DNA from 4 places in the Paenibacillus sp. OSY-SE genome. Region 3 is predicted to be linked to each of the others. Evidence: riboswitches for the same ligand, from Rfam matches in the RefSeq annotation. Region 3 holds a riboswitch; each other region holds the start of a gene.
The links. A riboswitch is a leader RNA that binds a small molecule or an ion and turns the genes downstream of it on or off. The one in region 3 is predicted to bind cyclic di-GMP.

Region 1 (7,407 bases), on a different contig from region 3:
CGTCTCCGATTGAATCGCATCAATTAAGGTTGCAATTTGCTGCGCATACTGTGCCGTCTGCTCAGACAGATTCTTCACTTCGCCGGCAACGACAGAGAATCCGCGGCCTTGTTCGCCAGCGCGTGCCGCTTCGATCGACGCATTGAGCGCGAGCAGGTTGGTCTGCGAGGCAACGCCGTGAATGACCTGTGCGATGCTGTCGATCTCCGCGGACCGCTGCCCGAGGCGCTTCACGATCTCCGCAAGCTGCAGCACTGTATCATGGATGGCGCCCATCTGCTTCGTCATCGATTCCATCGATTGATGGCCTTCTTGCGCGCTGTCGGAGGCATTCCCCGCTGAATCAGCCACCTGACGGGCATTCAAGGCAATTTGTTGCACGCCAACCGACACATCATGAATGGATTGCACGCTATTTTCTACATTGCGTACTTGTTTCTCCGTGCCATCCGCTACTTCCTGAATCGTAACGGCAATATGCTCGGTCGCCTTGCTCGTATGCTCCGCATTGGCGGAGAGCTCTTCAGCGGACACTGCCACCTGCTGCGCCGTGGCGTTAATATCCACAATAAAGCTGCGTAATTGCCCCACCATCGTGTTGACCGCCTGTGACAACATCCCCACCTCATCCTTGGTACGGACAGATAGCGGTTCAACGGTCAATTCGCCAATCGACACCTGCTCCGCTACAACAGCCACTTTAGCAATAGGTCTTGTAATACTGCGGGATAGGATGATTGCGATGAACATGACCAAGATAGTGACGAAGAGCATGATGACCGTAACATTGGTCTTCATCGAAGATACAGCCGAGGTAATGGACGTTTCCGGTATATGCAAATAAAGGCCGTACCCAGTAGCCTGAATCGGGGAATAGGCTACCACGTAGGATTCACCGTTATCTGTATAATGGTAAGAAGATGCCTCATTCTCCTGCTTCAGCAAAATGCCGCCCAAATCCGAAGCAAGCTCAAGTTCGCTCACTTTTTTTCCGAGCCATTCCTTGTTCGGATGCAGCTGAATCTGCCCCAAATTGTCGACTATGATCGGATAGACCGCTCCGTTATCGATGTACAGATCCTGCAGAAAGCGATCGGCGAACGCCTCGAAGTTAATAAGACCGGTCAGCACTCCGATGACGTTCTCTTGCTTCCCTTTGACCGGCGATGCGACGATAATGGAGCGCTTGCCTGTCGTCTTCGCCAATATAACGTCGGTATAGCTTGATTTGCCTTTCAATCCGTTCTGGAAAAATGGACGCTCAGACAAGTCGATGCCGACACTGTCTGGGAACGTATCCGCAATTACGATGCCGTTTGAACCGATATATGTATTGCCGTCAAACACGTTCGCGCTCTTCGTAAATTGTTGGATAAACTCAGCCTTCGCCGCTTGGTCAGTTGAACGAATGTCTGTAGTGAGGGACAAAATGTCCATTTGCGACATGCGCTCCGTTAACCATTGATTCATAATAAGCGACGTACTTGTAACTAATTTCACGTATGATTCTGTTTGTTTGTCTACCAACTGCTTCGAACTGAACTGATATAAATACAGGGATGTAAGCAGCAGCGGAATTAATGCGACGATGAGAAACCACGCCGCCAGCTTATTTCCCAGCTTCCCAGTAAACCGTGATAACAACCCGTTTCTAGCCATCGCTTTGTTGAGAAACGGTTCCAACTTTCCCATCGGTTTCATCTCCATTTCCTACCTCTAGCGCCGTCATTGCGTTGCGACGGCAGCAGACTGCCGGTACTTGCCCGGCAGTCTTCCGTCTCACACATCCATTTAATTAATAGCCTAGCGCCGCTCCTTCGCCCCGCGGATCGGCACCGCCGAATTTGACGTTGGTGTCCGGATTAATCAGAATGACACCCGATTGGCCAACCGTATCCGTGTATTCGGCAATCGGCTGCACCGGATGGCCGCGCTTCACGAGTTCATCCCGTACCGCCTGCGGAACGCGTCCTTCCATCTTCAGATCGTTCGACGAGGATCCCCAGTTGCGTCCATGCAGCCATCTCGGCGCTTCGATCGCATCCTGCACTGTAAATCCGAAGTCGACAATTCGCGTAATAAGCGCCGTCTGTGTCTGCGGTTGCCCTTCGCCGCCCTGCGTGCCGTACAGCACATATGGCTTATTTCCTTTTAAGAGCATCGCCGGATTCAACGTATGGAACGTGCGCTTTTTCGGTTCCAGCTTGTTAATATGGTTCGGGTCCAAGGAGAAGAAGCTGCCCCGATTTTGCAAAATAACGCCGGTGTCCTTAGCGACGACGCCTGCACCATAGTCAAAGTAATGGCTCTGAATCAAAGATACGGCGTTGCCGTCCTTATCCACGAAGCCAAGCCATACCGTATCCCCTTTTGGATCGAGCGGCTTGACGGATTCTGCCGCTTTCTTCATATCAATGCGGGCAGCCATGTCTTGGCCATGCTGCTTAGACAACAGCTGGTCAAGCGGAATATCAACGAAATCAGGGTCAGTCAGCCACTTGTCCCGATCGGCAAATGCCTGCTTGGTAGCCTCCACGATAACATGGTAATAATCGGCCGTGCCTTCACCCATACTCTTCACATCAAAGTTGTTCAAAATGTTGAGAATGGACAATGACGCCATGCCCTGCGAGTTCGGCGGAACGTTGTACGCTGTATATCCGCGGTAATCGACAGAAATCGGCTTCACCCAATCCGCTTTGTGCTCGGCAAAATCCTTATTCGTCAGCACTCCGCCATTTTCCTGAATGTCCTTGACGATTTTATCGGCGATTTCACCTTTATAGAAGGCGTCTGCCCCTTTGTTCGCAATTGTCTGCAATGTCTTGGCCAAGTCCTTCTGCACCATGACTTCACCTGGTTTATAAGCTTCCCCGTTCGGCTTCAGGAAGGTGTCACGGAAGCTTTCGAAGCGCTGCAGGTTTTTCAATTCCTTGTCGCTTGTATCTAGATTCAGCTTCGTCCAGTACTCCTGATTCGGAGTTACCGGGTAGCCATTTTCCGCATATCCAATGGCCCGTTCCAGCACTTTGTCCCATGGCAAATGGCGGTCCATCGACTTTTTAGCATATTCATAAGCTTCTCCCCAGCCAGATACCGCCCCCGGCACAGTGTTGGCCGCAAGATATCCGCGCGATGGGATTTTGTCATACCCTTTATTTTTATAAAAATCGATGGTGACGTTCTCTCCCGATCGCCCGCTCGCGTTCAGCGCCTTGACTTCTTTCGTCTTGGCGTTGTAGATCAGCCAGAAGCTGTCTCCGCCAATGCTCGTATAGTGCGGATAGACGACGGCGAGCGTGGATGCGGCCGCAATGGCGGCTTCCACGGCGTTGCCCCCATCCTCAAGCGCTTGCAGAGCCGCCGCGGATGCCAAATAGTGAGGCGTAGTTACCATTCCGTTCTGAGCCATCGTCGTCGGACGGTTGGCTGCACCGGCTGCTGAGAAGGAAGTCACAAAAAGCAGACAAGACATTAGCAACATAGACCACTTTTTAAAAGTAAACCGCATGATTACGTCATTCTCCTTCCATCGTGTGCATATTGTAGAATCAAGAAAATAAAAAAAGGCGCCCCCATTGTCACCTTCTTCATCATAAGAATCAGGATGGCAGGCAACAGGCTGGCATCATCTGCCGGAAGGAAGACATTAGCCCCTGTAGCTTTGCGGCACATTCTCTCGAACGGTGTGCCTTTTTCTGTTATTACATGATTATTTATTCATATATTCATATACATAATTGAAAATTATCCTCTTCTCGAAACCTATCACTCAGAAGCGGCCGCTCCTTCACTATCATTTATCGGTTATTGCAGTGAAATTATGTATATTGCATGTCTCACATTTCCAAGATTGTCATATATCACGAGTTGTGATCAGTAACGAAATGTTCCGTTCGTGCAGTGGCATCACACTTCGGTGATTCGCTTCAACCGCCCCTTTGCTTCATTCTCCCCTTCCATCAGAAGGAGGCGGCTCCCTTTGTGCGTTCGGTTCACTCTCCTCATTGGCTTACGTCATGCCGTTCGCGCAAGATATGACCGTCTGTCTTTTCCGTAACATATCCCTCCTGTGGTCATGTCATTTGTGTATGATATTACGTGTACCTTTTCCTCGACGTTATCACTCCTGATTATATGGGAGAGTGCACATAAGGGCAGGGTAAGGACAGGGCTCATAAGCCTTCTCACCGAGTACCGCTTCACAGTACTGCCTCGAGCCTTTTGCAAGAGCCCCAAAGCCCAATCGAGCACAATAAATCAATATGTCCAAGTCGTGCACAACAACACTAATTCCTTGCAATACACTCAGTCGTGCACAACATATCTGCAATACGTCGAATCACGTGCATTTCACGAATGCAACGGAACCATAGGGGTTCAGACTCGCTCCAGCTGCACCACAACGAGCGCTTCGGGACCGCGCGCGTTGCCAAGCTTTGGGCAGTGTAGCAGCTGAGCGCTGCTTATCGGTGACCAAGCGTATTGAAGCAGCACTGCCATTGGAAAACATCCAATGGAAATTCACATGTTAAGCGGAAATGGTGCAATCCACTGGAAAACCTCCGCTCAAATCAATCCTAGTCCGGTGAAGCAGCCGAATATAAGGTCATTTGACTGTACAGTATCCAATGGAAGTTTCCTTTCTCCACACAACCTCATCAATCTATTGGACGAAATCCAACAGACAGGAGCGCAGCAGCTCAAAACGCACAAAAGCAAGAAGGATTAATCTACATATGAGCATCCGATGTTATCCCTCCTAGATACAACAGAAGCCGAAGAAGAAGAAGACATCACAGTCACGATTAAAAAGGAAGAAAAACTGTCATCTGAATGAAGGGGAAAGTGAGACGATACAAAAAAGAGGCCTTGCGGGCCCCTTACTCCATTTTATGTATTCATTCTGCGGTCAAATGTCGCGAGCATATCTGTGGCAATGCGATGGACAAGCTTCACGTCGTCCGGTTCCCTGCCCTTAAGCAGCTTCACATGCAGCTCAAGTGTGCCGGCGATACCGAGACGTTCGGCGTCTACGTTGGCTGTATCGAACGCGAAGAAATCCTCAATACTTACGTCAAGCGCCCGAATCATCCGCTCTAGCGAATTCAACGAAATATTAATGCTGCCGCGCTCGGCACCTCCGATGTACGAAGCCTTCATTTCACATTTGTCTCCGAGCTCCGCTTGGGTATATCCTTTGAACTTGCGCAGCTGTCGAATCCGATCTCCTAAAAATATTTTCAAGTCCGCCATTCCGTTCACCTCATCTTAAGCATATAAGAAAGCTATCGCGATCAAAATACCATTATGAATGCCATTATTGTTTTTATTATATATAAATGTTATTATGTCAATATAGAAGTAATATATGTCTTCGAGGTATTCATACCCTCGATGGTATCCTTCCTGACTGTATGGGAGAGTACACATAAGGTCGTGACACGGAAGCCTTATCACCGAGCGCTAAACTTGGCCCCTCCCGTGACTGGACTCTCACCGGCAAGGAGATGCGTGCTTCTGGGCACGCCAATCCAAAAAAAAGAGGCTTTGCAGGCCCCTTCAATTATGTATTCATTCTGCGGTCAAACGTCTCTAACATATCTTTGGCAATGCGATGGACAAGCTTCACGTCGTCTGGCTCCCTGCCCTTAAGCAGCTTCACATGCAGCTCAAGTGTGCCGGCGATACCGAGACGTTCGGCGTTTACGTTGGCTGTATCGAACTGGAAGAATTCCTCAATGTTTACGTCAAGCGCCCGAATTATCCGTTCTAGCGAATCCAGTGAAATATTAATGCTGCCGCGCTCGGCACCTCCGATGTATGATGCTTTCATTCCGCATTTGTCCCCGAGATCCGCTTGGGTATATCCTTTCAGCTTGCGCAGCTGTCGAATCCGATCTCCTAAAAATATTTTCAAGTCCGCCATTCCGTTCACCTCATCCTAAGCATATAAGAAAGCTATCGCGATCAAAACACCATTATGAATGCTATTGTTGTTTTTAATATATATAAATGTTATTATGTCGTTATAGAAGTAATATATGTCTTCGAGGTGATCGTGTGATACCTAGAATCCACAACGTTCAGGACGTCGTGTTGTGTAATGAACGGGATGAACACCTATGGTACCAATTTAAGGCGATGTACATGCTTGGGAATGAACAAATCGTTGTGCTTCATAAAGGGGACTTCAACTACGGATTCGAAATTATGGAACAAGACAAGAGCAGTTATCTTCAACAGCTGTCATATCATCGAATCAGCATATTAAAAATGAAGTATCCCACCGTGTTTCACGACCTCCAAGAATCGACCATCACACACACGGCTCCGCTAAGGCTGATTGCCTTTACGTACAACGAATTCAAGACAAAGAGCAATTATCGCATATGCATTTCATTCGCATCGGACGAGCACCCGCTCGATGCGTACTCCTTTTTCCTGCAAACGGGTGCGGATTATGTGCATTTCCTGAAAGAACCTAAGCCTCCAGATGAACAAAATGACGACTAACCGACGCACCAAGATATAGACCCGCCCTTTCCTAAGGTGTGCGGTCTATTTCATTTGTTCTGCTATGCTGTGCATCAATTATACAACCGCAAGAGAAGAAAAATAGATTTATCGTCTTGTCTCACCCACATGGCTCATACAATGATCTTGTACACATGCGCCTTCATTTATTTCAAAGGAGGGATATTCATGTCTTGTACACAGCCTGACAAACAAAAAGTCGAATTAAGCGCCGTACCGGTACCATCAGATATTTCAGGAGCGCAAGGAAGTGGCAGAAGACGGTTGTTTATTAGCGATAATCCCGAATCGATTAATGACAGCGTGCCGTTCGTCAACCATATGGCCACGGTATGGCATGATACGGTAAAGGATAGCAACAGCGTATCGTACCGCGTGTTTCTGTGGCATTATAATCGGTTGGACATTCCCGTGCGGGCAGCGGTCACGGTCAGCAATGATGGCGTTGCAGATAGTGCTAACCTGATTCAAATTTCCAAATTAAGTGTACAGGAAGTGTTGCATACAGAAAATTTTCTTGCGGCAGGATTGTGCATGGCCAAAGCCCTCATCGGCGGGACATGGAATATTCGCCCTCCCGTGGACAAGTCAGTTCAAGGCGGAGACATTGGCATCGTATACGAAATGCAGATGAATCCCAATACATTAAGCGGTGCTGTTGTGGAGTTTACAGTGAAACAGAAGAAGAAAAGGAAGAGAGCGTTGCAGTTTATGGTACGTTCGGTATTGGCCAACCATGATTGTGCAGAGCTCAGAACGCACCGGGAGCCGCCTGTAACGCCGAATTCTCCCCACCCGCGAGGCTCTTGGGATTTTGCGGATATTCGGGGCAACTCGATTTCCTTTGATGTAAGGCAAGGGGAGCAGAGC
Region 2 (7,407 bases), on a different contig from region 3:
AAAAATACGGAAATCTTAACGTAAGCCATGTGACCATTACCGACATTTTGCCGGACGCAGCTGCGTTCATTAAGGCTGAACCTGCGCCATCTTCCCAGAACGGTCAAACACTGACATGGGACATCGACGCCGATAAGCTGAACAACAAACCAAAAGATCGTTCCGCAACTATTCTCGTCACCGTGTCTTATCCAGAAAATGTGCTTGAACTTGTTGAAGACGACCCGCCAGTCGAAATAATTGATGAACATGGCAAAGTCGTATATAAAGGTTCCGGGGTAACAAATAAAGCTGCGGCTTCTTTGCAGCCATTGGGCGAAAATCCGCTTGATAATCTCAAAGCTGAGGCTAAACACGGATTTATAAAAGAACCTAATGGCGGCATGTGGATCTACAAACAGATCTGGGACGGCGCGGAAAAAGAACTATCAGAAGGACAGGGAGTCACCTATTCGATCGGAGGTCTCAGCAACTCGGCCAACGTGCCGTTGGACAATGTGAAGATAACCGACATGACACCCAAGGGCATGACCTTGGAGTTTATCGATCTCCCTAGATTTGCCGGAGAGCAGCTTGGCTCATACAGCTTGGAATATACGACAAATCCTGAACCCGATGAAGGAGATTGGAAAATTTGGAGAAGCGCCCTATCCTTCCTTTCTGAGTATAGAGTAGACGCCAAAGATCTCCCTTCGGTAAAGCCTGAGGAAATTAAAGGTATTCGGCTCGTATTCGGCAATGTTCCGCTTCATTTCCAGCAACAAAATGCACTGCAATTGCGTTATACGTTCACGTCTTACAAGGACGTGGAACAAGACGGGTACAAATACGGAAGTTTCCCGCTCTTAAATCAAAAATTTCCCGATAACAAATATGGATATTTAGACGAGGAAAATGGTCTGCCATCCGATGAAGAGGCTCGTTTCCACAACAAGCAATGGAAGCAGATCATTAACTATGCCAAGTTGGAATACGGATATGGTACGGAACGGAAAGAGCATTGGGATGCAATCAAGGCTCTCGCCGTTGCCGAACGTCCGCTCATTCAAGTGGAGAAATATGCTAATGGCTCCTCATTCAAGCCAGGCGACAAAGTCACGTATACACTCAAAGTGACGAATAAAAGCCCGAACGGCGTACCTTTTAAAGATCCGATCGTATCTGACTTGCTGCCGCGAGAGCTGGAGTATGTAGAAAGCTCTTGGAAGTTGGATATGGAAAAAAGCGCTGTGCCAACTCCAGATTTCAAACGAGAAGATCTCAACAGCCAAGGAAGCAAGCTCATTTGGACGTGGGGTCCAGACACCTTTACTCTGGAGCCGAACAAGACGCTCATCATTACATTCGACGCCAATGTGAGCACAGGCGTAACGACAGGCGCGATCGATAATGAAGTGGAAGTTACATCGGCAACGCAAACTTATGTGAACAGCTTCCCTAAAAACTTTGACAACCAAAAGTTCAAAGATGGCAAATGGTACGTCTATAGCAATGTAACAATCAACGTTAATTCGGCTACCAATCTTGAAGCGGTGAAGTATGTGCAAGGCGATCTGGACAACGGACAATGGTCCAAATATCCGGCTATAGGAACCGTCTCATCCGGTGGCAAAATCAACTACAAGCTGGAAGTAAAAAACTCCGGTACTGTTGACGTAAAAAAGGTAACGATCGTTGATGTTCTTCCGCGTAAAGGCGATATCGGCGTAATTGACAGATCACCGCGTGACAGCAAGTGGAGCCCTATTTTAACAGAGGCGATTAAGTACGAGAATGTGGACGTCTACTACAGTACAAGTAACAATGTATCCATGACGACGGGCTCGTGGAGCACCGAACCGCCGCAAGATCTGACGACGGTAAAAGCTCTGAAATTCGTGTTTGCGCAGCAAACTGCTTTAAAACCTGGGGAAACGAAAGTGCTGGAATGGACGATGCGGTCGCCTGTTGGGGCACCGGTCGGAGATGAGGAGATCGCATGGAATTCTTTCGGCTTTACGGCTTCACGGACCGACACAAATACCGACCTGTTGCCAGCCGAACCGCTCAAGGTAGGAATTAAAATCAAGAATAGTCCGAAGGCTGAGATCGGCAATTATGTTTGGTTTGACAAAGATGGCACCGGAATTCAGACGAATGATTCCCATTTAGGCGTCAACGGCGTCAAAGTAGAATTATATGACGCCGACAGTAAGGAACTTCTGGAAGCCACGTTGACAGGTGACGATCATAAAGGGAACCCAGGCTACTATCTGTTTACAGGACTAGATAAAGGTAAATATTTTGCAAAATTCCATCTTCCAGAAGAGTATACGGGGTTCACTAAACAAGGTGCAGGCGATGACAGGAACCTTGATTCCGACGCCAGGCCAGAAGGCACGACGGACATCATTGAGCTCAATAGAGGCGATAAACGCCATGACATCGATGCCGGATTAGTAAAGAGAAAACTCCCGCCTAACCCTGAACCGAAAAAGGGAGCAATCGGAAAATATGTCTGGTTTGATACGAACGGCAATGGAATTCAGGACGATGGGGATACTGGCATCAACGGTGTTACCGTGGAGTTGTACAACAATGAAGGCAACAAGAAGCTCGCTTCCACAGTAACCCGCTCCGTATACTACAGTTCAGTTACGAATTCGGTCTATGATCCTACAGTAACGGGTTCTGTGTATGATCCGACTGTGACTGACTATGTATACAGGTCCGGCTATTATCTCTTCGATAACTTGGATGCAGGCGATTATAAGGTCAAATTCTTTGCACCGGACGGTTATACCTTCACTCTGAAAGACACAGGCGACAATAGGGCACTTGATTCCAACGCTTATAAGGACGGGTGGACAGATGTCATAGCTCTTGCCCAAGGTGAGCATAACATGACAATCGATGCGGGACTCGTTCGCAAACCGGTAGATCCAGTTGAACCTAATAAAGGTTCCATCGGTAATTACGTCTGGTTCGATGCGAACCGCAATGGGATTCAGGATGACGGGGACACTGGCATGAACGGCATTACCATACAACTGTACGATACTAACGGCACATGGTTAAGATCAACGGTGACAGAATCGGTATATAAAGACACGGTTACCGGCGCAGTGTACGAATCAGGCAAACCTGGATACTATCTCTTCGATAACTTGGATGCAGGCGATTATAAGGTCAGATTCATTGCACCGGACGGCTACACTTTCACTTTGAAAGGTGCAGGAGACGATCGTTCACTTGATTCCGACGCTTATAAGGACGGGTGGACAGATGTCATAGCTCTTGCCCAAGGCGAGCATAACATGACAATCGATGCGGGACTGATTCGCAAACCGTCGGCACCAGGCCCAGATCCCGATCCTGATCGACCAGGCGGGTCAGACAATTCCGGAGGGGATCCATCTACACCGAATCCAACGACGGAGCCTGATAGACCGTCTGAGCCATCTAATCCGGATTCAGAACGAGACGAACCTTCCGATGTCAATTATCCAGGAGACAACACTGAAGGAGAACAAGATGAAAATAACGATGACGCTAATGATACCGAGATAGATGGCGATACCGACTCCAAGCCAATAACGGATGAACAGCCAAAATCCAAACCAAAAAATATGGATACGCTGCCTCAAACAGGCGAAGAATCCCCTGTCACACCTGTCATCGGTGTCATCTTATGTACGTTAGCTCTCGTCGCATGGTTAGCACGAAAAAAATTGTTCGCGCAAAGCTAACCAAATAGCCGTCAAGGAAAGATGCCTCACGGCTTGTAACTGCCCAAAATAGTATGTACAACCTTTTCTGATTCATATATAGTGTAAATAGTTACATTGATATTCGAAATGGATAACGGCAAACTCTAGCGAAAGCAGAGGACGCAAAGCCACGGGTCTAATGCATGTGTATACATGCGATGACAGCCGGGTTGCCCTAATTGCGACATTTGTCGTCGCGCTTATTTGAGCGCCGCCGTTAGGGCGGCGCTTTTTGTCGTCGCCCTAACATACCGTTATTCATCTCATTCAAGCATAAATCTTAAAAGTGCGTGTTCAAAAAGGCCGGTTGTCAGCACCGAGAAGGTTACAGGAACTCGAAGCGTATGCTTCCGAAGCGAGCTTTGCTCCGCAAAATTTGTAAGGAGCAGCGCAGTGTAGGCGAGACTACATGAGCAGCGGACTTTTTGAACAACCTCTAAAAGAATGGGAGATGGTATTATGTCGAAACGTGTTGTTTCAATATTAGGCACTTATAACGCTGCGGTATACAGACGACAGCATTATACACAACGAGGAAAGTGGTATGTACCCTTATTCGTCACCATTATGATTGCGGCCTTGTTCTGTTCCTCTCAATCAGCACATGCAGCCAATAAACATCCCGCGACTGCATCAAGCGGCTCATCTGACCTTTATACCCAGACGATTGTGAAGTCAAGTTCGAAGAACCAAACTGATTTCATTGTGCAAGGCGTATCCATCGGCATGAGCGAACAAGCTTTGATTGATGTGTTAGGAGAACCAGCCCGCAAAGATGTAAGCGAATACGGCTTTGAATGGTTTATCTACAATCACAATTATAAGCGGTACTTGCAAGTCGGCGTAAATAACAGCAAAGTAGTAGCTCTCTACACGAACGCCCAAGATTGGACATCCGCGAGCGGCATTCAATTTGGTTCGACGAAATCAGAGGTGGAAGCTGCACTCGGCCCCGCACTCACCAAGATAAAAAAAGGGAACACCAATTATAATTACAAAGACAACGGCGGCAAGCTGAGCATTCATCGAGTTGGCGACCTGTATGCAACCGTATTTTACGATTTGAACCAGCAGGGCACGGTTACGGCGATTCAGCTTATCGCTGCGGAAACGGAATTAGCGTTTAAAGGATACTACGGTACGCCTAGTGAACGCTTGCGTGAAAGCTTTGAACGGGAAGTGTTCGATCTGACCAATGCTATCCGCGTGCGCTACGGCAAGGAACCATACGAGTGGAACGATGTTATTGCGGATACAGCACGCAAACATAGCACAGATATGAAGAGCAGAAATTTTTTCAACCATAACGACCCTGACGGAAAAACACCTTTCGATCGGATCAAAAAGGACGGCATCACTTACAAAGTGGCTGGAGAAAACATTGCAGCCGGCCAGACAAGTGCCATCTTTGTCCACGAGGACTGGATGAACTCTAGCAAGCACCGCAAAAATATAATTGGGGATTATGAACAACTGGGCGTCGGGATATCCTTCGGGGGCAAATCAAATGTGTTCTACACGCAAAACTTTTATACTCCAAATCTTTGACGCCACGCTCCGGACAAGCATGTTACGGACAAGCACGCACAGCCGCCGCATGAATAAGATGTGGCGGCTTTCATTGCAGCTTTCCGCTCCAACTTTAAGTGCGTAATCAAAATGGTCACTTTTCAGCACCGAGAAGGGCCTTAATAATGAGCCGATGTGTCGGATTATCCATCGGTTCGCAAGTAATCAGCGTCAATTGCTTGTCATCCTTGTTCTGATCAAGCACGGACAAGTCTTCCGGTTCGACTATAAACTTCGTATTCACCTTGTATACATAAGTGTTGTTCGTCGTTTCGATCTTAATTTCATCGCCGGCTTCGAGTTCGTCAAGCCGATTGAAGTGCCGTCCGAATGTTTGGCTGCGGTGACTCGCTAGAACGAAGTTCCCCGTTGTGCCCGGCGTGCGATTCGGCACTACGACCCCACTTCCATGCTTCAACGACTGTGCTGTGGCTCCCGCAAGCATCGGCTCCCGCAAATCGATTTTCTCAATCGAGATGGCGCCATATAAAGGTATGCCGTCTATCATCACTTCAGGATCTGGAGCTGGTTCTGGAGTTCGTACATCAGATGTAGGGAGGGATGCTTTAGAGAGTAGAGGCTGTGCCAAGTTATCCGCGTAAGAGCTTTCCTTCGGAATAGCGTCCCATTCGGTCAGCAAATGCAACTCTCGCTGTTGTTCCACATACTGCACCCACTTGGGATAAAAGATTAATATTAAACCGACAAGCAGCAACGTGAGCGCAGTTACGTTCCATATTTTCATTTTGACGCGTGTGTTCATGGCAATGATTGCACTCCCTTTCCACGTTAAAGTGCGTGATCACAAGTGGACTTTTCGAACAACCTCTTAAAGTATGACCTTATTATGTTTACGCAAATGGCGCTATTCTGATTCGGATGCAACACGCTATCTGTCGGATGTTGTTGTCCATTGCCATGTATGCAGCGGTTGCAGCTTCTGCGCCAGCCCCCGACGCTCCAACTCCAGCAGATGAGCGATCATCTCCCCCATAGCGAACCGGAACTGATGCACCGTCAACCGCTCCAACGAGCCGAACCAAGTGCAGCACAGTTCATAGGCTGTGCGAGGCTCTGTCAAGGAAGCGGCGATCCCGGCGAGACGCTCTTCGTGATGGCGCAGCAGTTCCTCGATGCGAGAGGAATAGTGACTGAACGGATGGCGATGACCCGGCAGCGCCAGATTGACTTTCAGTTGCAACAGCCGCTTAAGTCCCGTCATGTAAGAATAAAGCGGCTCTGGATCGCTTCCTGGCATAAAGCTTACATTCGGAGAAATTTGCGGCAGCACATGATCCCCGGCGACCAGAATACCGCTTGCTTCGTCATAGAAGCTCATATGCCCGGGAGCGTGGCCGTGAGTCTCAATCGTGTTCCAACTACGGCCGCCAAAGACAACTTTTTGATCGTCTCGAATAAAGCTGACTTGCGGAAGCGGAGACACAAGCGGAATGAAGCTGTCCATATGTTCGCCTATGGCCTGCACGACCTCATCAGGCGCGCCGTGCTCTTCAAATAACAGCTGCATGGTGGACGCCATCGTCTGGGAAGAATCCCACAGCATCTGCGCATGACGCCACCCCGTCTCCGACAGCCATACCGGCGCGCCGAATTGCCGCTGCAGTTCGCCCGCTATGCCTAGATGATCGGGATGATAATGGGTAAGAACGATTTGCGCCACATCGCCGCTGTTGATGTGCAGCTGGGCAAATACCTCTTCCCATGTCCGTTCCGCCTGCTCCGTCCGCAAACCCGGATCGACGATCGTCCACCCTTCCTCCCCTTCCAGCAAATAAGCGTTGACCCATCGCAGGGAGAACGGCAGCGGAACTTTGACTTGAATGATATGCTCGGCGGCGTAATCCAACTTCACCGTCATTTCTCGGCCTCCGTCCGTTTATTTATGTACCGGCCGGTCAGGGTCTATGCCCGACCATAATCATCCGCGCCGCCTGCTGTTCAGCGTAAGGCGTGCCGTCATAGCCTCCGTATACGGCATCCAATTGAAGCCCTGCTTCCCTCATCATGGCTTCGAAATCCGGAAGCTCATACAGACGGACGCGCTCTTCATATTGCCGCTCGTCGTTCG
Region 3 (7,407 bases):
TCGCCCTTCCCATAAATCCCCACTTCCTTCATATTACGCCCATTTATTTTTTCCCAGCCTTGTGCTATATCGCTATTCTTATCAAATATGGTAAAGAACGAGTTCCATAATGCCTGTGGCTCTATACTATACTCAAACGTGACACCATCAATATGAACATGTCCGAAACCACGATCACTATCAAAGCGTGCCCCCACAAAAATGGTTGCATAAACAGTACCCTTTGGAATGCTTCCTCTGATTGAAACGGTCATATTAGTAAGACTATCAGATGAAGTATAATTGGTTCCCATTAAAGTACCATGCTGATTAAAAAACAAGATGCGTAAATGCGATTCCGCGTCTCCTACTCGATGGGATATCCCTCTTATCTGATATTTTCTTTTATCATCCAGCAGAATATTTTGGCTTATATATATTTCTTTGCTTCCGCCGTCATGATGGCGGCCTACAACCTGGCTTCTTTTTCCGCCTTTATCCCCTTCGATATAGAGCCTAGAAGAATAGGTGTTGTCTGCATCATCCCAGTAATCTGAGATTGTACCTCCTATCGTTGAGATTCCCTCCCCTTGGAAATCATAATTCATGAGTAGATTAAAGAAAGGATCGTAATCATAAGTAACATCAACACCCCTAATTGTTATCGCGCCGGCGGCATTGCTTCCCGTTGCGTGAATCACTAATTGAATGACTGCTTTTTTTGCATTATCGGGAACACTACCTATTTTCTCACTTATTGTATAAAAGAAATTGCTCGTTAACGTGCTTTTTTTAGCAACTCTTTCGATAACCTTGCCATTGTCATCCACAAATTCGAGCGCCATTATTGCCTCCGCATTCTGCAGATGTTCAATCTTCAAAGAACTTTTCATACCTCGTAGGTATTTATTTGAATCTGCAGAAATAGAAATCGTTTGCTTAATGCCAATCGAACTTCCAATAGGCATATTAGAAGCTTGAATTTGCTGATGATTTCTCGATCCAATCTTTTGAATGCCATAACTGGATACCGCTTCCCTATCCGTCACATAGGACCAGCCAATCGCCTTGCCGGCATTGTTTACGTTTTTAAAATCACTGTTTGTCACCTTTTCGTATACCTTCTTGCTCACACTTCTACTTGTCATATTGCCATTCTTATCTGCCTGATATGTGATATCCGTATCATCATTCGTGATATTCTTTATGTTTCCATTCTCATCATAACTGTACTCCGCGTCATAAGCGTTGACGCTAGATACCAAAAAAACTGCTAGAATAAAAATAAAAGCAATCTTTTTATTCATTTTCCAACCCCACCTTTCTGGATAAAATACAGCCCCACTTCGTTAAACTATAGCTCCATCGCCTTCCTCCTTTATTTTAGAAATCAACCATAATAATACCTTTAATTTCCTCTAATATCCATAGTTGTTTTTATTTCACCTTCCTTGAGTGCGGCCGTGCTCGGATCCGTCACGACTCTAGCTCTCCCTTCGACGATACCAGGAGATACGTCCAATTAAGGCTCCTTCCGGTGCATCGCCTCCGTCCAGCTTGACCTCGATATTCTCCCCTTCACTCGTTATCTCTCACGGTGGCTGCAGCCGTTGATAATACGCGAAACTTGCCTTGCGGACAGCGATTAGCAACTGAACATCCTAATCGAAAGTGCAGGATAAGACATCCAGCATTTCAGGCAAGGTTAGGAAGAAAATATCGTCGCATTCGCAGCGGCGCGGGTTTCGCCATTATTTTCCCAACCGAAACTAAATAAACCAGAAACCATTCTCAAATTACCTGTATCCCTTGTGGCTCTAGGATTGGAGCTGGATCTATGAACCTGAGAGGTTGGGAAAAATAAAGAAAAAACTCCATTACCGTAGCAGTTCCGTGTCGTTCTAGAGTCGTTGAACTGCTGCTTCATTGCGCAAAAAGACGCGAACTTCTTGCGGCTGATGATAAGCCAACAACTACCTGTTCAACTCTCCTCCCCAAGAGCCCGGCCTCCAGTTATTAAAATGGTTTTGTTCATCATGGCGTACCTCCTAGATGCTTAGCGAAGCAAAGCCCGCTTCGAAAGCATGCACTTTGCATACAAAGCAAAACCACCAGTTAATTCTCACCATTTTATGGTGTATATTGTATCCTTTCCTCCTTCCTATGACCTATTGCTCAGATTCTTCTACATACCCAAAATATGTAAAAATATATTACAAGGAATGCTAGAAGAAGTATACGGTTACTGGGCTGAGACATATTATCAAACGAGTTGGCATAAAAATGAACTCCCTTATCACAGCCGTTCTATCATGTCTGGCATTTCAAATGAATAATAAAATCGAACTATGTGCTGCCTTTCACAATTAATTCTTAAGTCCCATTAAATAAGCGCGTATTTACTGTATATTAAACGATACAAACAGGCATCGTTCTGCATACAGAATGAATAGTCAAAACATTATTTCCACCTGTGAAGATCGAAAATGAAAGCGCATGCATTTTTACACAGGTATTACTAGGCAAAGCTAGGGAAATCTAGTGACGCAAAGCTAAAGGGGCTAAAGAAGAAATTCTATGCCAGCCAGTTGCCGATTAATAGAATCCACTCCCTATTAGTCGTATGCGTTATTTATGAATTGCTCATAGTAAGAAACACCCTAGCTGCCTATTAATATAATACATTGATAGGAAGTGAACACGGATGAAGACAAGGAGAAAGCAGAGTGCCCGAAGGTTATTCGCAATGACGGTGATGACCATTATGATGTTCGTATCTTCATTGGCGCCGGCCTATGCAGGAACGACTATTCCCGCAGCAAAGGAACCTGTTGTAAAGCAGAGCTCGACAAAGGAAATCCGTAATGTCATGTATTATGGCGATTGGTCGATCTGGGGAGGACAAGGGAGCTTTTATCCCAAGGATATTCCCTCGGATCAATTAACCCACTTGAACTATGCGTTCCTCGATTTTGATGCCCAAGGCAACCTCGTCTTTACGGACAAGGATGTGGCTGTAGGCGCGCCTGTCGGCCAGGATGGCGTACAATGGGATGCAGCCAATGCCGGCGCACTTATCGCCCTGCAGCAATTGCGTGCAGAAAATCCGAATCTGAAAATCGGCATCTCTCTTGGCGGATGGTCCAAATCAGGTGACTTCTCCGTTGTAACGGCAGATGCTTCGAAGCGGGCGAATCTGGTTCAGAATGTAATGAAGTTCATCAAATACACGAACATGGACTTCGTGGATGTGGACTGGGAGTTCCCGGCTGAAGTTCGCCAGCCAGATCTGGTCGATAATAAAAACGATGAAGGCACGAAATACGCCACGCCGGAGGATAAAAATAATTATATTTTGCTCCTGCAAGACTTGAAAAACGCATTGAATAAACAAGGAGCCGAGCTTGGTAAAGCGTATGAGCTGACTGTTGCCCTGCCCGCTCCCAAAAAGAAGATTGATATCGGCATTGATGTGCCTAAGTTATTTAACATTGTAGATTTTGCCAATATCATGACTTATGACATGCGCGGCGCATGGGATGAGGTAAGCGGCCATCACACCGGCTTGTATCCGAATCCAAATGACCCGCTCACCGGCAACAATCTATCCATTGACGAGAGCGTGAACTATTTGATTCAGCAAGGTGCCGAGCCGAGCAAGATTGTCATCGGAGCGGCTTACTATACTCGCGGCTGGGATAAAGTGTCGCAAGGATCCGACCCGAATCATCCGGGACTATTCGGTGAAGCCGCACTATCTGCCAAGGATGCGGATTACACTCCATCCCGCGGCGCGGTTGGCGAATCCCCTCTCGTCCTTGGGGACGGCGGCCGCCGAACAGGGACTTGGTCTTATCGCAATCTCGACAAGTTGAAGGCCACATACCCGAATCTCAAAGAATACTGGGATGATTTTGCAAAAGCTCCCTATCTGTATGATGACACAACTGGCGTATTCTACACGTATGACAATGAAAAATCCATTCATGAGAAAACGAAATATGTGCTTGCGCACGGTTTAGGCGGCGTCATTGCTTGGATGGCTGCCAATGATGCCCCTACTACGAACCCTGCCAAGCGTGACAAATTAACAAAGGCGACGAAAGAAGGCCTCTTTGGAAGTCAGCCGTTGAAAACACATGAGATCCAATATGCCAAGCTGGACGTGACGGCTGCTATGAAACCGTATACAGAGCCTTGGGGCGACAATAAAGGGTATGAAATTACCCTCGTCAATAACGAGTCTTTGACCGAATCGAATCAAGTATTGAGAGCCGTGGAAAGAGGCGCAAAAACGGTTAAGCTGCCGAAGCTTTACATCCAAGCCGATGGACCGTTGACTTCCGGCGATTATTTGGCAGGAACCGTAACCAATGAGAACGGTTATACGGTCGTCGATTTGAAATCGGTTTATGACGCCAAAACGATTGAACCTGGCAGATCCTATACGTTCAAACTTAAGGGAGATGCCGAGATTGCAAGCATGGAACTTGTTCAGCGGGTATCGAATAACAGCCCGGAAATGAATAGACAATTCATTCTGGGCGATGAGACTCCAGGCAAGAATCAAGCGCCTGTATTGCATGGCGTATCGGACTACACGATTCAAGTCGGCGACGTGTTCGATAAGCTGGCCGGCATAACCGCTACCGACGTGGAAGACGGAGATTTAACGTCGCGCATTGCAGTGACGGGAGAAGTAAACACCAATCTGGCTGGCAAGTATCAGCTGACGTATTCCGTAACGGATTCACAAGGATTAACGGCAGAAAAAGCTCGCACGATTACGGTTGTCGAAGCGGCGGTATCTCCAGAGTATAACTTTGGGGTTGGTGAAGGAATCGAGTGGCCGAAGCAAGTCAATTCTCCGTTCATGGATATGGTTGCATGGGTTACTAAGCCAGGCTATTCCAACAACGGTGCGCCTAACCTCGTCAGAATTTCAGAGGATACAGGCGTGAAATTCTTCAATCTCGGCTTTATTCAATCCATCTCGAAGCAAATCGTTGACGGTAAAGTGCAATGGGGCTGGGGAGGATACTCTGTCCTGAATGAAAAGAATGTAGACAACGCCCAATATCAAGGAATTAAGCAGTCTATCCGGGAACTGCGCGAGATGGGCGGCGATGTCACGATCTCGCTAGGCGGTTTGAACGGCGTTACGTTCTGGGAAGTGACTCAAGATACAGATACGCTCTTCAATACGTATATGGAGCTTGTTCAAGGCTATGGACTGACCAGATTAGACCTAGATATTGAGGGCGGCGCTCAGAACAAAGCCCTGAATATCGCCAATGCGAAGGCGATTAAGAAGCTGCAAGATGCAACGGGAGTCGATATCGTATTAACACTCCCTGTACTGCCAAGCGGTCTGACTTCCGTTCAATTGGATGTGTTGGAAGCTTACTTGTCTGCCGGCGTGGATGTCAAAGTCGTGAACGTTATGACGATGTGCTATGGAAACGGAACACTCCTACCTGGTGAAAACTATGGATCCGCTTCTCTGAGAGCCGTCGATTCGACGAAGAATCAAGTGAAGCAATACTTCAAGCAATTTGCAAACATGGATCTAACCGAGCAAGAGGCTTATGGAATCATCGGAACAACGCCATCTATTGGCTTTGAGGGCGAGGCTCATCCGATCTTTACGACAGAATGGTCGCAATGGGTTGTGGATCATGCGATCGACAAAGGGTTGGCCATGACCTCCTTCTGGTCCATGAACCGGGATGCGATGCTAGAAAATAATATTGGTGTTACAGCGCAATATCAATTTACCGATATTTTCAAAACATTCGGAAATGGAAGCACCCCGCCGGTAGCTTCAAAACCCGTGATTCATGGCGCAACGGATAAAACGATTTTCGTTGGCGAGCAATTCGATCCGAGAGAAGGAGTTACCGCTACGGACAAAACGGACGGCGACCTCACCGATCGCATCGTGATCGAAGGAACGGTTGATTCCTCTACTCCAGGAGCATATAAGCTGGTGTACACCGTAGAGAACAGCCAATGGCAGCAAGCGGTTGCTGAACGTACTATCACCGTTGCAGAAAAGATTAACAACAAGCCTGTGATTCATGGCGCAACGGATAAAACGATTCTTGTTGGCGATCATTTCGATCCGAGAGAAGGGGTTACCGCTACGGATGAAGAGGATGGCGACCTGACCGATCGCATCGTGATCGAAGGAACGGTTGATTCCTCTGCTCCAGGAACATATGAGTTGGTATACACCGTAGAAGACAGCCAAGGCCTGCAAGCATCTGCAGAACGCCATATTACCGTTACGGATGAACTTGTGGATACCTATGATCCGAACAAGATCTATCTAGAAGGCGATACGGTCATCTACAAAGGAGACAAATACACGGCTAAATGGTGGGTACGAGGAGAAGCGCCAGATACCTCGCAAGCATGGAAAAAAGAAGTGATTCCAAATGAAGATGGCAGTGTGGATTACGTGCCGGGCTCTGTGTATGTAGAAGGCGACTTAGTCCGCTATGAAGGCACACTCTATCAAGCCAAGTGGTGGACACAGAGCATTCCGGGAAGCGATGAGTCCTGGAAGCTTGTAGAATAATAGAAAGACGAAGCTGTATCTATCAGGGCTGACCCGTGCATGGAAGTCTATAATCGAGGATGTATTTCCGTTATGATTATAGATGGCCTGCATGGGTTAGTCCCTTCTCCTTGCTTTCAACCTGAATGACGACCGTAGCCGCCGAAGCTTCTCTTTCCTTGAAACACTTCGTGATCAAAAGATGACTTATTGAGCAACCTCTTCTACCCGCCAATATAGGACATGTTTATTTTTTTTCGCTGTATCGCCGTCTGTTCGGTACGTTCATCCGAATAGCGGTCATTCCGCTTCTCCCACAAACCGCGAATAGCGGCAAGGATTTCATGGTCCGCCACACCTCCGCGAATCAGTTCTCGCAAGTCAAATCCCTGCGAAGCGAACAGACAGGTATAAAATTTCCCCTCCGATGACAACCGCGCACGCGTACATGTCGAACAGAACGACTCCGATACGGAGGTAATAAAGCCAATCTCGGCTTTACAGTCTGTGTATCGATATCGTTGTGCAACCTCCCCATAGTAATGGGGGTCTAAAGGTTCCAATTCGTAGGTAGCGCACAGTCGTTCATAAATCTCCTTTTTGGTGACAACACGCTCAAAGCTCCAGTCATTGTCGTTCCCTACATCCATGAATTCAATAAAACAGAGCGTGATTCCCTGTTCTTTGAAGTAGGCTGCCATAGGCAGGATTTCTTGTTCGTTTACACCTTTTTGCACAACCATGTTCACTTTAATTTTGAAGCCTATTTTTCTCGCATGCTCAATATTTTCCAATATAGCAGCAGGTTTAATCCCACGCCCATTCATATGTGCGAAAAGATCCGGATCCAGCGCATCCAAGCTAAT
Region 4 (7,407 bases), on a different contig from region 3:
TTCCCGTTCGTCGTAAGCGGCATCTGCTCCAAAAACGCATAGTAGGTCGGTATCATGTAATCCGGCAGGTGTGAGAGCAGATGCTGCCTGATGTCAGCAGCCGTCAATGTGCCTTCAGCTACAATGTACGCACACAGCGCCTTTTGCCCCGCTGATTCCTCGATATCCGTAACGAGCGTTTCCTTCACCAGCTCGTGGCTGCGGATTTGCGCTTCAATTTCGCCCAATTCCATCCGATAGCCGCGAATTTTGACCTGATGGTCTTTACGCCCAAGGAACTCGATGGTGCCGTCTGGCAGCCACCGCACAAGGTCCCCCGTCTTATACAGCTTCTCGCCAGAAATGAACGGGCTATCAATGAAATTCTCCTGCGTCAGATCATCTCGGTTCAAATAGCCGCGAGCCACGCCGTCGCCGCCGACCCACAGCTCGCCTGCCACGCCAATCGGCTGCAGCTTGCCGTAGCCGTTCACCACATAAGCTGTCGAGTTCGCAATTGGCATCCCGATCGGGATTGAGCCGTCCCGTCCCTCCGTAATCTGGTAGCAGCACGAGAAGGTGGTGTTCTCTGTCGGACCGTAGCCGTTCACAATCGCGATCGGCGCACACGCGTGCAGCACACGATAAATATGCTTCGGCGACAAGACATCTCCGCCGACGAGCAACGTCCGTACCGGTGCGAACAGGCGCTCATTCTTCTCCACCAGCTGGGTAAACAGCGGCGAAGTGAGCCACATCATTGTAATGCCGTGCTGAGCGATGGCGCGCTCCAATTGCTCTGCATCCAGGATCGTCGTCTTATCCACCAGCACGAGCCGAAGTCCATTCAGCAGCGCTCCCCAGATTTCAAACGTCGAAGCATCGAATACGAGCGAGCCCGTCTGCAAAATGCAGTCATCCTCTTGAAACGTCACGAAGTTCGTGTTCTTCACCAAGCGAACGACGTTGCGATGTGTGACCATAACTCCTTTTGGCTTGCCCGTGGAACCAGATGTGTACATCAAGTAAATCAAATGGTCTGCATCATTCACATGCTCCAGGTTATCTATCGATTCACGGGACAGCTCCGGATCGGAGAAGCCAATGCGCTGCAAGCCTTCTGGCAGACGCTCAGCCAAATGTCCGCTTGTCAGCACGATAGCAGCGCCGCTATCCTCCAGCAAATACTGAATCCGTTCCTGTGGATAATCGGGATCGATCGGAACGTAAGCTCCACCCGCCTTCATAATCGCGAGCACGCCGATAACCATCTCTGCTGTCCGTTCCGTGAACAGACCTACCGGTTGTTCGGGTTTCGTCCCTTGCTGCCGCAAATACCGGGCCAACCGGTTCGCTTCCGCGTTAAGCTCTCCGTACGTCAGCTCCCGTTCACCCGCCACCAGCGCGATGCGCCCCGGCGTGATGCGCGCCTGTTCCTCGAACAGAGCATGCACAGTTGAATTACGCGGATAATCTGCCTCCGTCTGATTGAATTCGTGAATCAGCTGCTGCTGTTCTTGTCTGGTTATCATCTCCAGCTCGCCGATCTTGCGCTCCGGCTGTTCCGCCGCTTGTGCAGCCAACTGCACGAAATGCTCGGCCATCCGTTCCACCGTTGCCTGCGTGAACAGCTTCGAACAGAATTCGAAGTTAAGCGATAATGATTCCTCGTTCTCCACCGCTTCCAGCGTCAAATCGAACTTCGACGTTCCATTGTGGTAGGGTACCGACACGAATGCTGCGTCCCCCATCTGGAGCGATGTATCCCCCATGTTCTGCATGACGAATACCGTATCGAACAGCGGATTCCGGCTCACATCCCGCTTCAACTGCAGACGATCGATCAAGCTGTCCAGCGGATAATCCTGATGCTCGTACGCCGACAGAAGAGTATCTTTCATTTCTTCCAAGTAAGCGGCGAACGTTTTTTCACCTTCCGGGTAGCTTCGAATCGGCAGCGTATTGACGAACATGCCCATCATCCGGTTCAGATCAGCATGTGTCCGTGCAGCAATCGCACAGCCGACGATGACGTCTTCCTTGTCCGCATATTTGGAGAGCAGCACGTTGTAAATGGACAACAGCGCCATATATAGCGTCGTTCCCTGGTCAAGGGCCATCTGCTTCAAGCCTGCAGCCGCTTCAGCCGGCAGTGTCACACGCACGATGTCCCCCTCGAACGATTGCACGTTCGGACGCGGGGAATCGGCTGGAAGCTCCAGTACCGGAAGCTCTCCCTCCAGCACGCGCAGCCAATGCCCTTCATGTGCGGAAATATCCTGCTTCCGCTGCGACTGCCATTCAGCGTAGTCTTTATACTGCAATCGTACTGGCGTAAGATCCTTGCCCTCGTACAGTGCCGACAGCTCTTCTGCAAAGATGCTGAGCGACGTGCCGTCAAATACGATATGGTGGATGTCCAGCAGGAGAACATAATCATCTTCCCCGAGCTTGGCCAATGCCGCCCGGAACAGAGGCGCCTCGTCCAGTTGGAATGGCTGGACAAATTCGTCGGCCAGCTCTGCTGCGGTGCGGCCTTCCGCTGCGATGAGCCGCATCCGGAAGCCGGTGTGAGCACACACCTTCTGGATAACTTCATCCTGCTCCCAATGGAACGAGGTCCTGAACGCTTCGTGGCGTTCCACTAGCCGATTCAGCGCCTGCTCGAGCCGTCCGGCGTCTAGCTTGCCCTTCACCTGGTACACGAGCGGAATGTGATAGGCCATGCCGACTCCGCCCCGCTGCTGCAGCGCGAACATACGCGTCTGCGCCGGAGCGAGACGATAATGCGGCTTCGCTTCCGCTGGCTCAATCGCCTCGAACCGTCCTGCTTCGCCCTCATCGATCAGCGCGGCCAGCTTGCCGATGAACGGATTCGCGAACAGCTCCTTGAAGGACAGCGTGACACGGAATGCGGCCGCAATCTTCGCCTGCAGCTGAGCCATCTTCAACGAGTGCCCTCCCAGTTCGAAGAAATGGTCCTTCGTTCCGATTGGCGCAATGCCGAGCAGTTCCTCCCACATGTACGCGAGCTTGATTTCCGTCTCGCTGACAGGCGCCGTATAGCCGGCGGCAGCCCGCTCCCGCTTCTCTGGCTGCGGCAGCTTCGCCCGGTCGATCTTACCGTTAATCGTAAGCGGCATCCGGTCCAGGAACATGAAATAGGCAGGCACCATATATTCCGGCAGATGCTGTGACAGATACTCCCGGATTTCGGCCGCCGTCATACCGCCTTCCGCCACGATATAGGCGCAAAGCGCCTTCTGACCCGGAGTCTCTTCGAAGTCGATGACAATCGATTCAGTCACCTGCTCGTGAGCATGAATTTGCGCTTCAATCTCACCAAGCTCCATCCGATAGCCGCGAATCTTCACTTGGTGATCCTTACGGCCCACAAATTCAATACTGCCGTTCGGCAGCATCCGCACAAGGTCGCCCGTCTTATAAATCCGTTCCCCTTGCACAAATGGGCTATCGATGAACTTCTCCTGGGTCAGCTCCTCCTGATTCAAATAGCCGCGCGCAACACCCTCGCCGCCGACCCACAGCTCGCCTACCGCCCCTATTGGCTGCAGCTTGCCGTACTCATTCACGACATAGGCAGTCGAGTTCGTAATCGGTGTACCGATGGGTATCGTTCCATCCACCTCGTGCTTCAACTCGAAAGAGGTGGAAAACGTCGTATTCTCGGTTGGGCCGTAAATATTGGATATCGCGATTGGCGCACACTCTTTCGCCGCGCGGTAGAAATGCTTCGGCGACATCAGTTCTCCACCGACGAGCAGTTGGCGGAGCGGAGCGAATATGCGCGGGTTGCGGTCCACCAATTGAATGAACAGCGCCGTCGTCAGGAACATAATCGTCACGCCGTGACGGATAATGGCTTGTTCCAGCTGCTCTGCATCCAATATCGTCGTTTTATCAACCAACACCAGTCCCAATCCGTTCAAGAGCGAGCCCCAGATTTCAAAGGTCGATGCATCGAACACCAGCGATCCCGTCTGCAAGATGCGATCGTCTTGGCCGAACTTCACATAGTTCGTATGTTTGACCAGCCGGATGACATTGCGGTGCGTTACCATCACACCTTTCGGCCGGCCTGTCGAGCCTGATGTGTAAATGATATAGATAAGATCCTCCGGCTGATTGACAGGGGACAGATTATCCTCCAGCTCAGTGGCAAGATCCGGGTCGTCGATGATGACGCGTTCGATTGCGCCGGATAAATAATCGGCCGCTAGCCGGCTCGTCAGTACCAATTGAGTGCCGCTGTCCTCCAATACGTATTGAATGCGGTCCTGCGGGTGATCGGGATCTAGGGGGACATAAGTTCCTCCTGCTTTTAAAATCGCCAGTATCCCTATGACCATTTCCGCGGTTCGCTCTGCCATAATACCGACGGTTTGCTCACGGGTCACCCCCTGCTTCCGCAGACGGCGGGCTAATTGATTCGCCTTTTTGTTCAATTCCCGGTATGTGAGCTCCCGCTCGTCTTCTACAACAGCAACTCGGTCTGGAGCTTGAAGCACCTGCTGTTCGAACAGTGCCTGTACCGTGAAAGTCTTCGGATATTCCACTTGCGTCCGGTTCATATCATGAATCAACTGTCGTTTATCTTGTTCCGTCAGCATTTCCAACTCGCCGATTGTTTTCTGCGGATGCCGTGCCGCCTCTTGAAGGAGCTGCATGAAGTAGACCGCCAACCGTTTTATCGTCGTTTGCTGGAAGTGATTTTGTTCATAATAAATCGTAAATATCGGTGATGTCACACCATCTGCGCCAGCATATTGAAATCTGCCGTGCAGCCCGCTTACGTCTTGGTCCTTCGGAAGCTCGGGACAGATTCCGGCGCCGCACCAGCAATAAGTCGCAACGCCACCGTCCTCTAATGCTGCTGAGCAAGTCATGCTCACTGTGTCAGCGCAGGACGACAGACTGTCATGAATGCTCACGATGCCAGCTATCGTTACGTCGCTCTGGCTAACTATGGTATGAGCGCCTTTGCCGTTCTCCGATCCCACAACATGAAGGGCCACTTGTTCCGAGTTGTAAAACCGGGAAAGCAGTGCAGCCCAAGCCCCGCAAATAACGGATTCCAGCTTGACGGAATGCTCGCTCGAACGCTCGATCAAGAGGCGTACCGTATCCGCCGGCAGCTCAAAAGAATGTGCGTCGTGTCCGGCCAACTTTTCCACTGTCAATTGAATTGAAGCCAATCTATGTCCACTCCTTTATCTCGTTCAACGATAAATCATAAATCGATGAGTCAATTGTTCCACTGTTATGTATTCTACTTGCTTGGTGAACTCTGCATGCTGTGCACAAACCGCCATACTATAGCCTGCTTCAACCCCGGAGTATTGTTTTACATAGTAATCGTCAACACTCCATACGGGATCGCCATGCGGTACAGCAGCGGTTTCTGTCACGATTTCGAGCAAGCTCGGAAGCATGCCAAACCCCATTCCGATCGCCTTGAGACAGCTCTCTTTCGCCGTCCAAATGGTGAAGAACCGTTCCTGGCGCGCGCGATCACCGTCTGTACATGTGAGCATATCCCACTCGCGCGGCGCGCATATAAGACGAGCCACATCCATATCCCACTCTCTCATTCGTTCAATATCAATTCCGATTGGCGCATCATCAACCGCAGCCACGACGATATTTCCTGAATGGGAGACGTTGAAATAAACGGGATTCCCTTTAAGATAGGGCTTGCCGTATTCATTGGTGCGAAAAACAAGCTCATCGTTTCGCTGTCCCAATTTACGACAAAGCAGACTGCGGACCAGAATATCCGCGACGACCAAGCGCTGCCGCTCCTTCTGCTTACGGAGCCTGTCCAGTCTTTTGTATTTTTCAGGAGTAATATGCGGGATTAGTCTGTCAATCAGCCGGTTCATCTCATCGTGAGGAGAACCACCCTCCAATTTCACCAAGACAATATTCATAATCCGATTCATCCTCTAAACGCAAAAAAAAAGACTATTGTCCCCAATAGCCTCGTCACCAAATAAATGTTGATGTACCGCAACATAGAATGGCAACCCGGCCGCCATAATCCGCTTGCTGGATGTTAGGCCCGAGGCTTTGCGTCCTTACCTTTCGATAAGTTTGCCTTTATCAAGTTATATTTCGGTTTTCATACGTATTTGTTTACACATCCACTCACTGGAAATGAATACCTTTGTTCATGAAGACCTATACTAAAATAAAATCTCAAGTGAGTGAGTATGATGAAAAAACTATCTATCTCCAACAATCATGGCTGGGACGAGCCAACACTAGAACAACTGGCTTCCAGCTTGGACGATGCTCAACTCGCCAATCGAGTGCGGGCCATCCAACTCATCATGTCTGGTGCTTTCGCCAAAGACGTAGCCGCGCAGTTGGGCATCCATCGCCAATCCGTATCCGTTTATGTCAAGCTGTTCAACGAAGGTGGCATGGAGCATTTACTTGCCCGCAGCCTCGCTCCAGGCAAACCAAGGTTGCTGTCTCCGGAGCAGGAACGAGAATTGATTCGCCGCATCATCTCCACTCCTTCGCCTTCTGCTCAAGGTGCTTCTCATTGGAGCATGCGCGATATTCATGCCTTGCTGCAGTCAGAATTTCATCTTAAAATGTCACGCACTGGCATTCGCGACATGCTGCGTCGATTAGGTCTAAAGTATACAAAACATGGTTATAAACTTGAGAAACAGATAGAACATCCAACTCAAGACCCATATAATACATCGGAACGTTAAGATGAAAACTTAAACGCCTACCTTCATTTTACTTTCGATTTTTCGACAATGCAAATCAACTTATGTCAAAAAATGATGAATTTTCGGTTATTTTAAGTTTTTTTGTGCGATACAATGCGCTTTGGAGCAGAACAATTATCCAGTTCCATGTTGTTTTCATGAGCGATAGCGATAATGTGATAAAAATGTGAACACTAACGTTTCCGCCCTTTTCCAGAACAGAAACAAGACCGCCTCTCTGAAGCAGACGGTCTTATTTTTCTATCCTACCATTTACCTATTCCATTTGGTGCTGCTGCACCCTAGACCTGAACAGTACGTTCCACGGTATACAGTCTACGGAATGCGGGTCTACGGTCTACGGTATACGGTCTACGGAATGCGGGCCTACAGACTACGCTTGAAACGCTGTAATCCTTCAGGTATTACGTTCATAGTAGGATCCTTTTCTTTTAGCACTTAGCTCCACTCTCCCCTTAGTTCAGAAACTACATTAAGTTGATACATGGCGATACCAGCGCTTGTGCTTGATTATAGCAGCACCTTTTCATTTTCCGAAAAGTAAAAACTTGAGAGCTACATCATAAGATGAATATTTCAGAAAAAGATTTTCAACATAAAGAACGCCAAAGGAGTAACGACCGGAACGGTGCAAAAATCACAACCAAAACCGTCAAAC

Region 1: it holds a riboswitch for cyclic di-GMP, as region 3 does, so the genes downstream of both, ggt (gamma-glutamyltransferase) here and A372_RS33445 (glycosyl hydrolase family 18 protein) in region 3, are expected to answer to the same signal.
Region 2: it holds a riboswitch for cyclic di-GMP, as region 3 does, so the genes downstream of both, A372_RS0118685 (CAP domain-containing protein) here and A372_RS33445 (glycosyl hydrolase family 18 protein) in region 3, are expected to answer to the same signal.
Region 4: it holds a riboswitch for cyclic di-GMP, as region 3 does, so the genes downstream of both, A372_RS0114780 (4'-phosphopantetheinyl transferase family protein) here and A372_RS33445 (glycosyl hydrolase family 18 protein) in region 3, are expected to answer to the same signal.

Annotation. Positions count from the first base shown of each region.
Region 1 covers NZ_ALKF01000188.1:82,989-90,395, reverse strand. The annotation lists gene A372_RS0118225 (methyl-accepting chemotaxis protein) at 1-1,692, opposite strand, end outside; gene ggt (gamma-glutamyltransferase) at 1,796-3,511, opposite strand; cyclic di-GMP riboswitch class I at 3,611-3,703, opposite strand; gene A372_RS39095 (hypothetical protein) at 4,381-4,503, opposite strand; gene A372_RS0118205 (helix-turn-helix domain-containing protein) at 4,894-5,256, opposite strand; gene A372_RS0118200 (helix-turn-helix domain-containing protein) at 5,567-5,929, opposite strand; gene A372_RS0118195 (hypothetical protein) at 6,064-6,516, shown strand; gene A372_RS0118190 (hypothetical protein) at 6,706-7,407, shown strand, end outside.
Region 2 covers NZ_ALKF01000189.1:71,766-79,172, forward strand. The annotation lists gene A372_RS0118680 (SdrD B-like domain-containing protein) at 1-3,728, shown strand, start outside; cyclic di-GMP riboswitch class I at 3,836-3,927, shown strand; gene A372_RS0118685 (CAP domain-containing protein) at 4,209-5,297, shown strand; gene A372_RS0118690 (class D sortase) at 5,413-6,081, opposite strand; gene A372_RS0118695 (MBL fold metallo-hydrolase) at 6,208-7,197, opposite strand; gene A372_RS0118700 (class I SAM-dependent methyltransferase) at 7,235-7,407, opposite strand, start outside.
Region 3 covers NZ_ALKF01000159.1:3,914-11,320, forward strand. The annotation lists gene A372_RS0106920 (hypothetical protein) at 1-1,286, opposite strand, end outside; cyclic di-GMP riboswitch class I at 2,491-2,575, shown strand; gene A372_RS33445 (glycosyl hydrolase family 18 protein) at 2,684-6,562, shown strand; gene moaA (GTP 3',8-cyclase MoaA) at 6,766-7,407, opposite strand, start outside.
Region 4 covers NZ_ALKF01000182.1:61-7,467, reverse strand. The annotation lists gene A372_RS0114785 (non-ribosomal peptide synthetase) at 1-5,195, opposite strand, end outside; gene A372_RS0114780 (4'-phosphopantetheinyl transferase family protein) at 5,220-5,930, opposite strand; cyclic di-GMP riboswitch class I at 6,019-6,108, opposite strand; gene A372_RS0114775 (helix-turn-helix domain-containing protein) at 6,213-6,728, shown strand.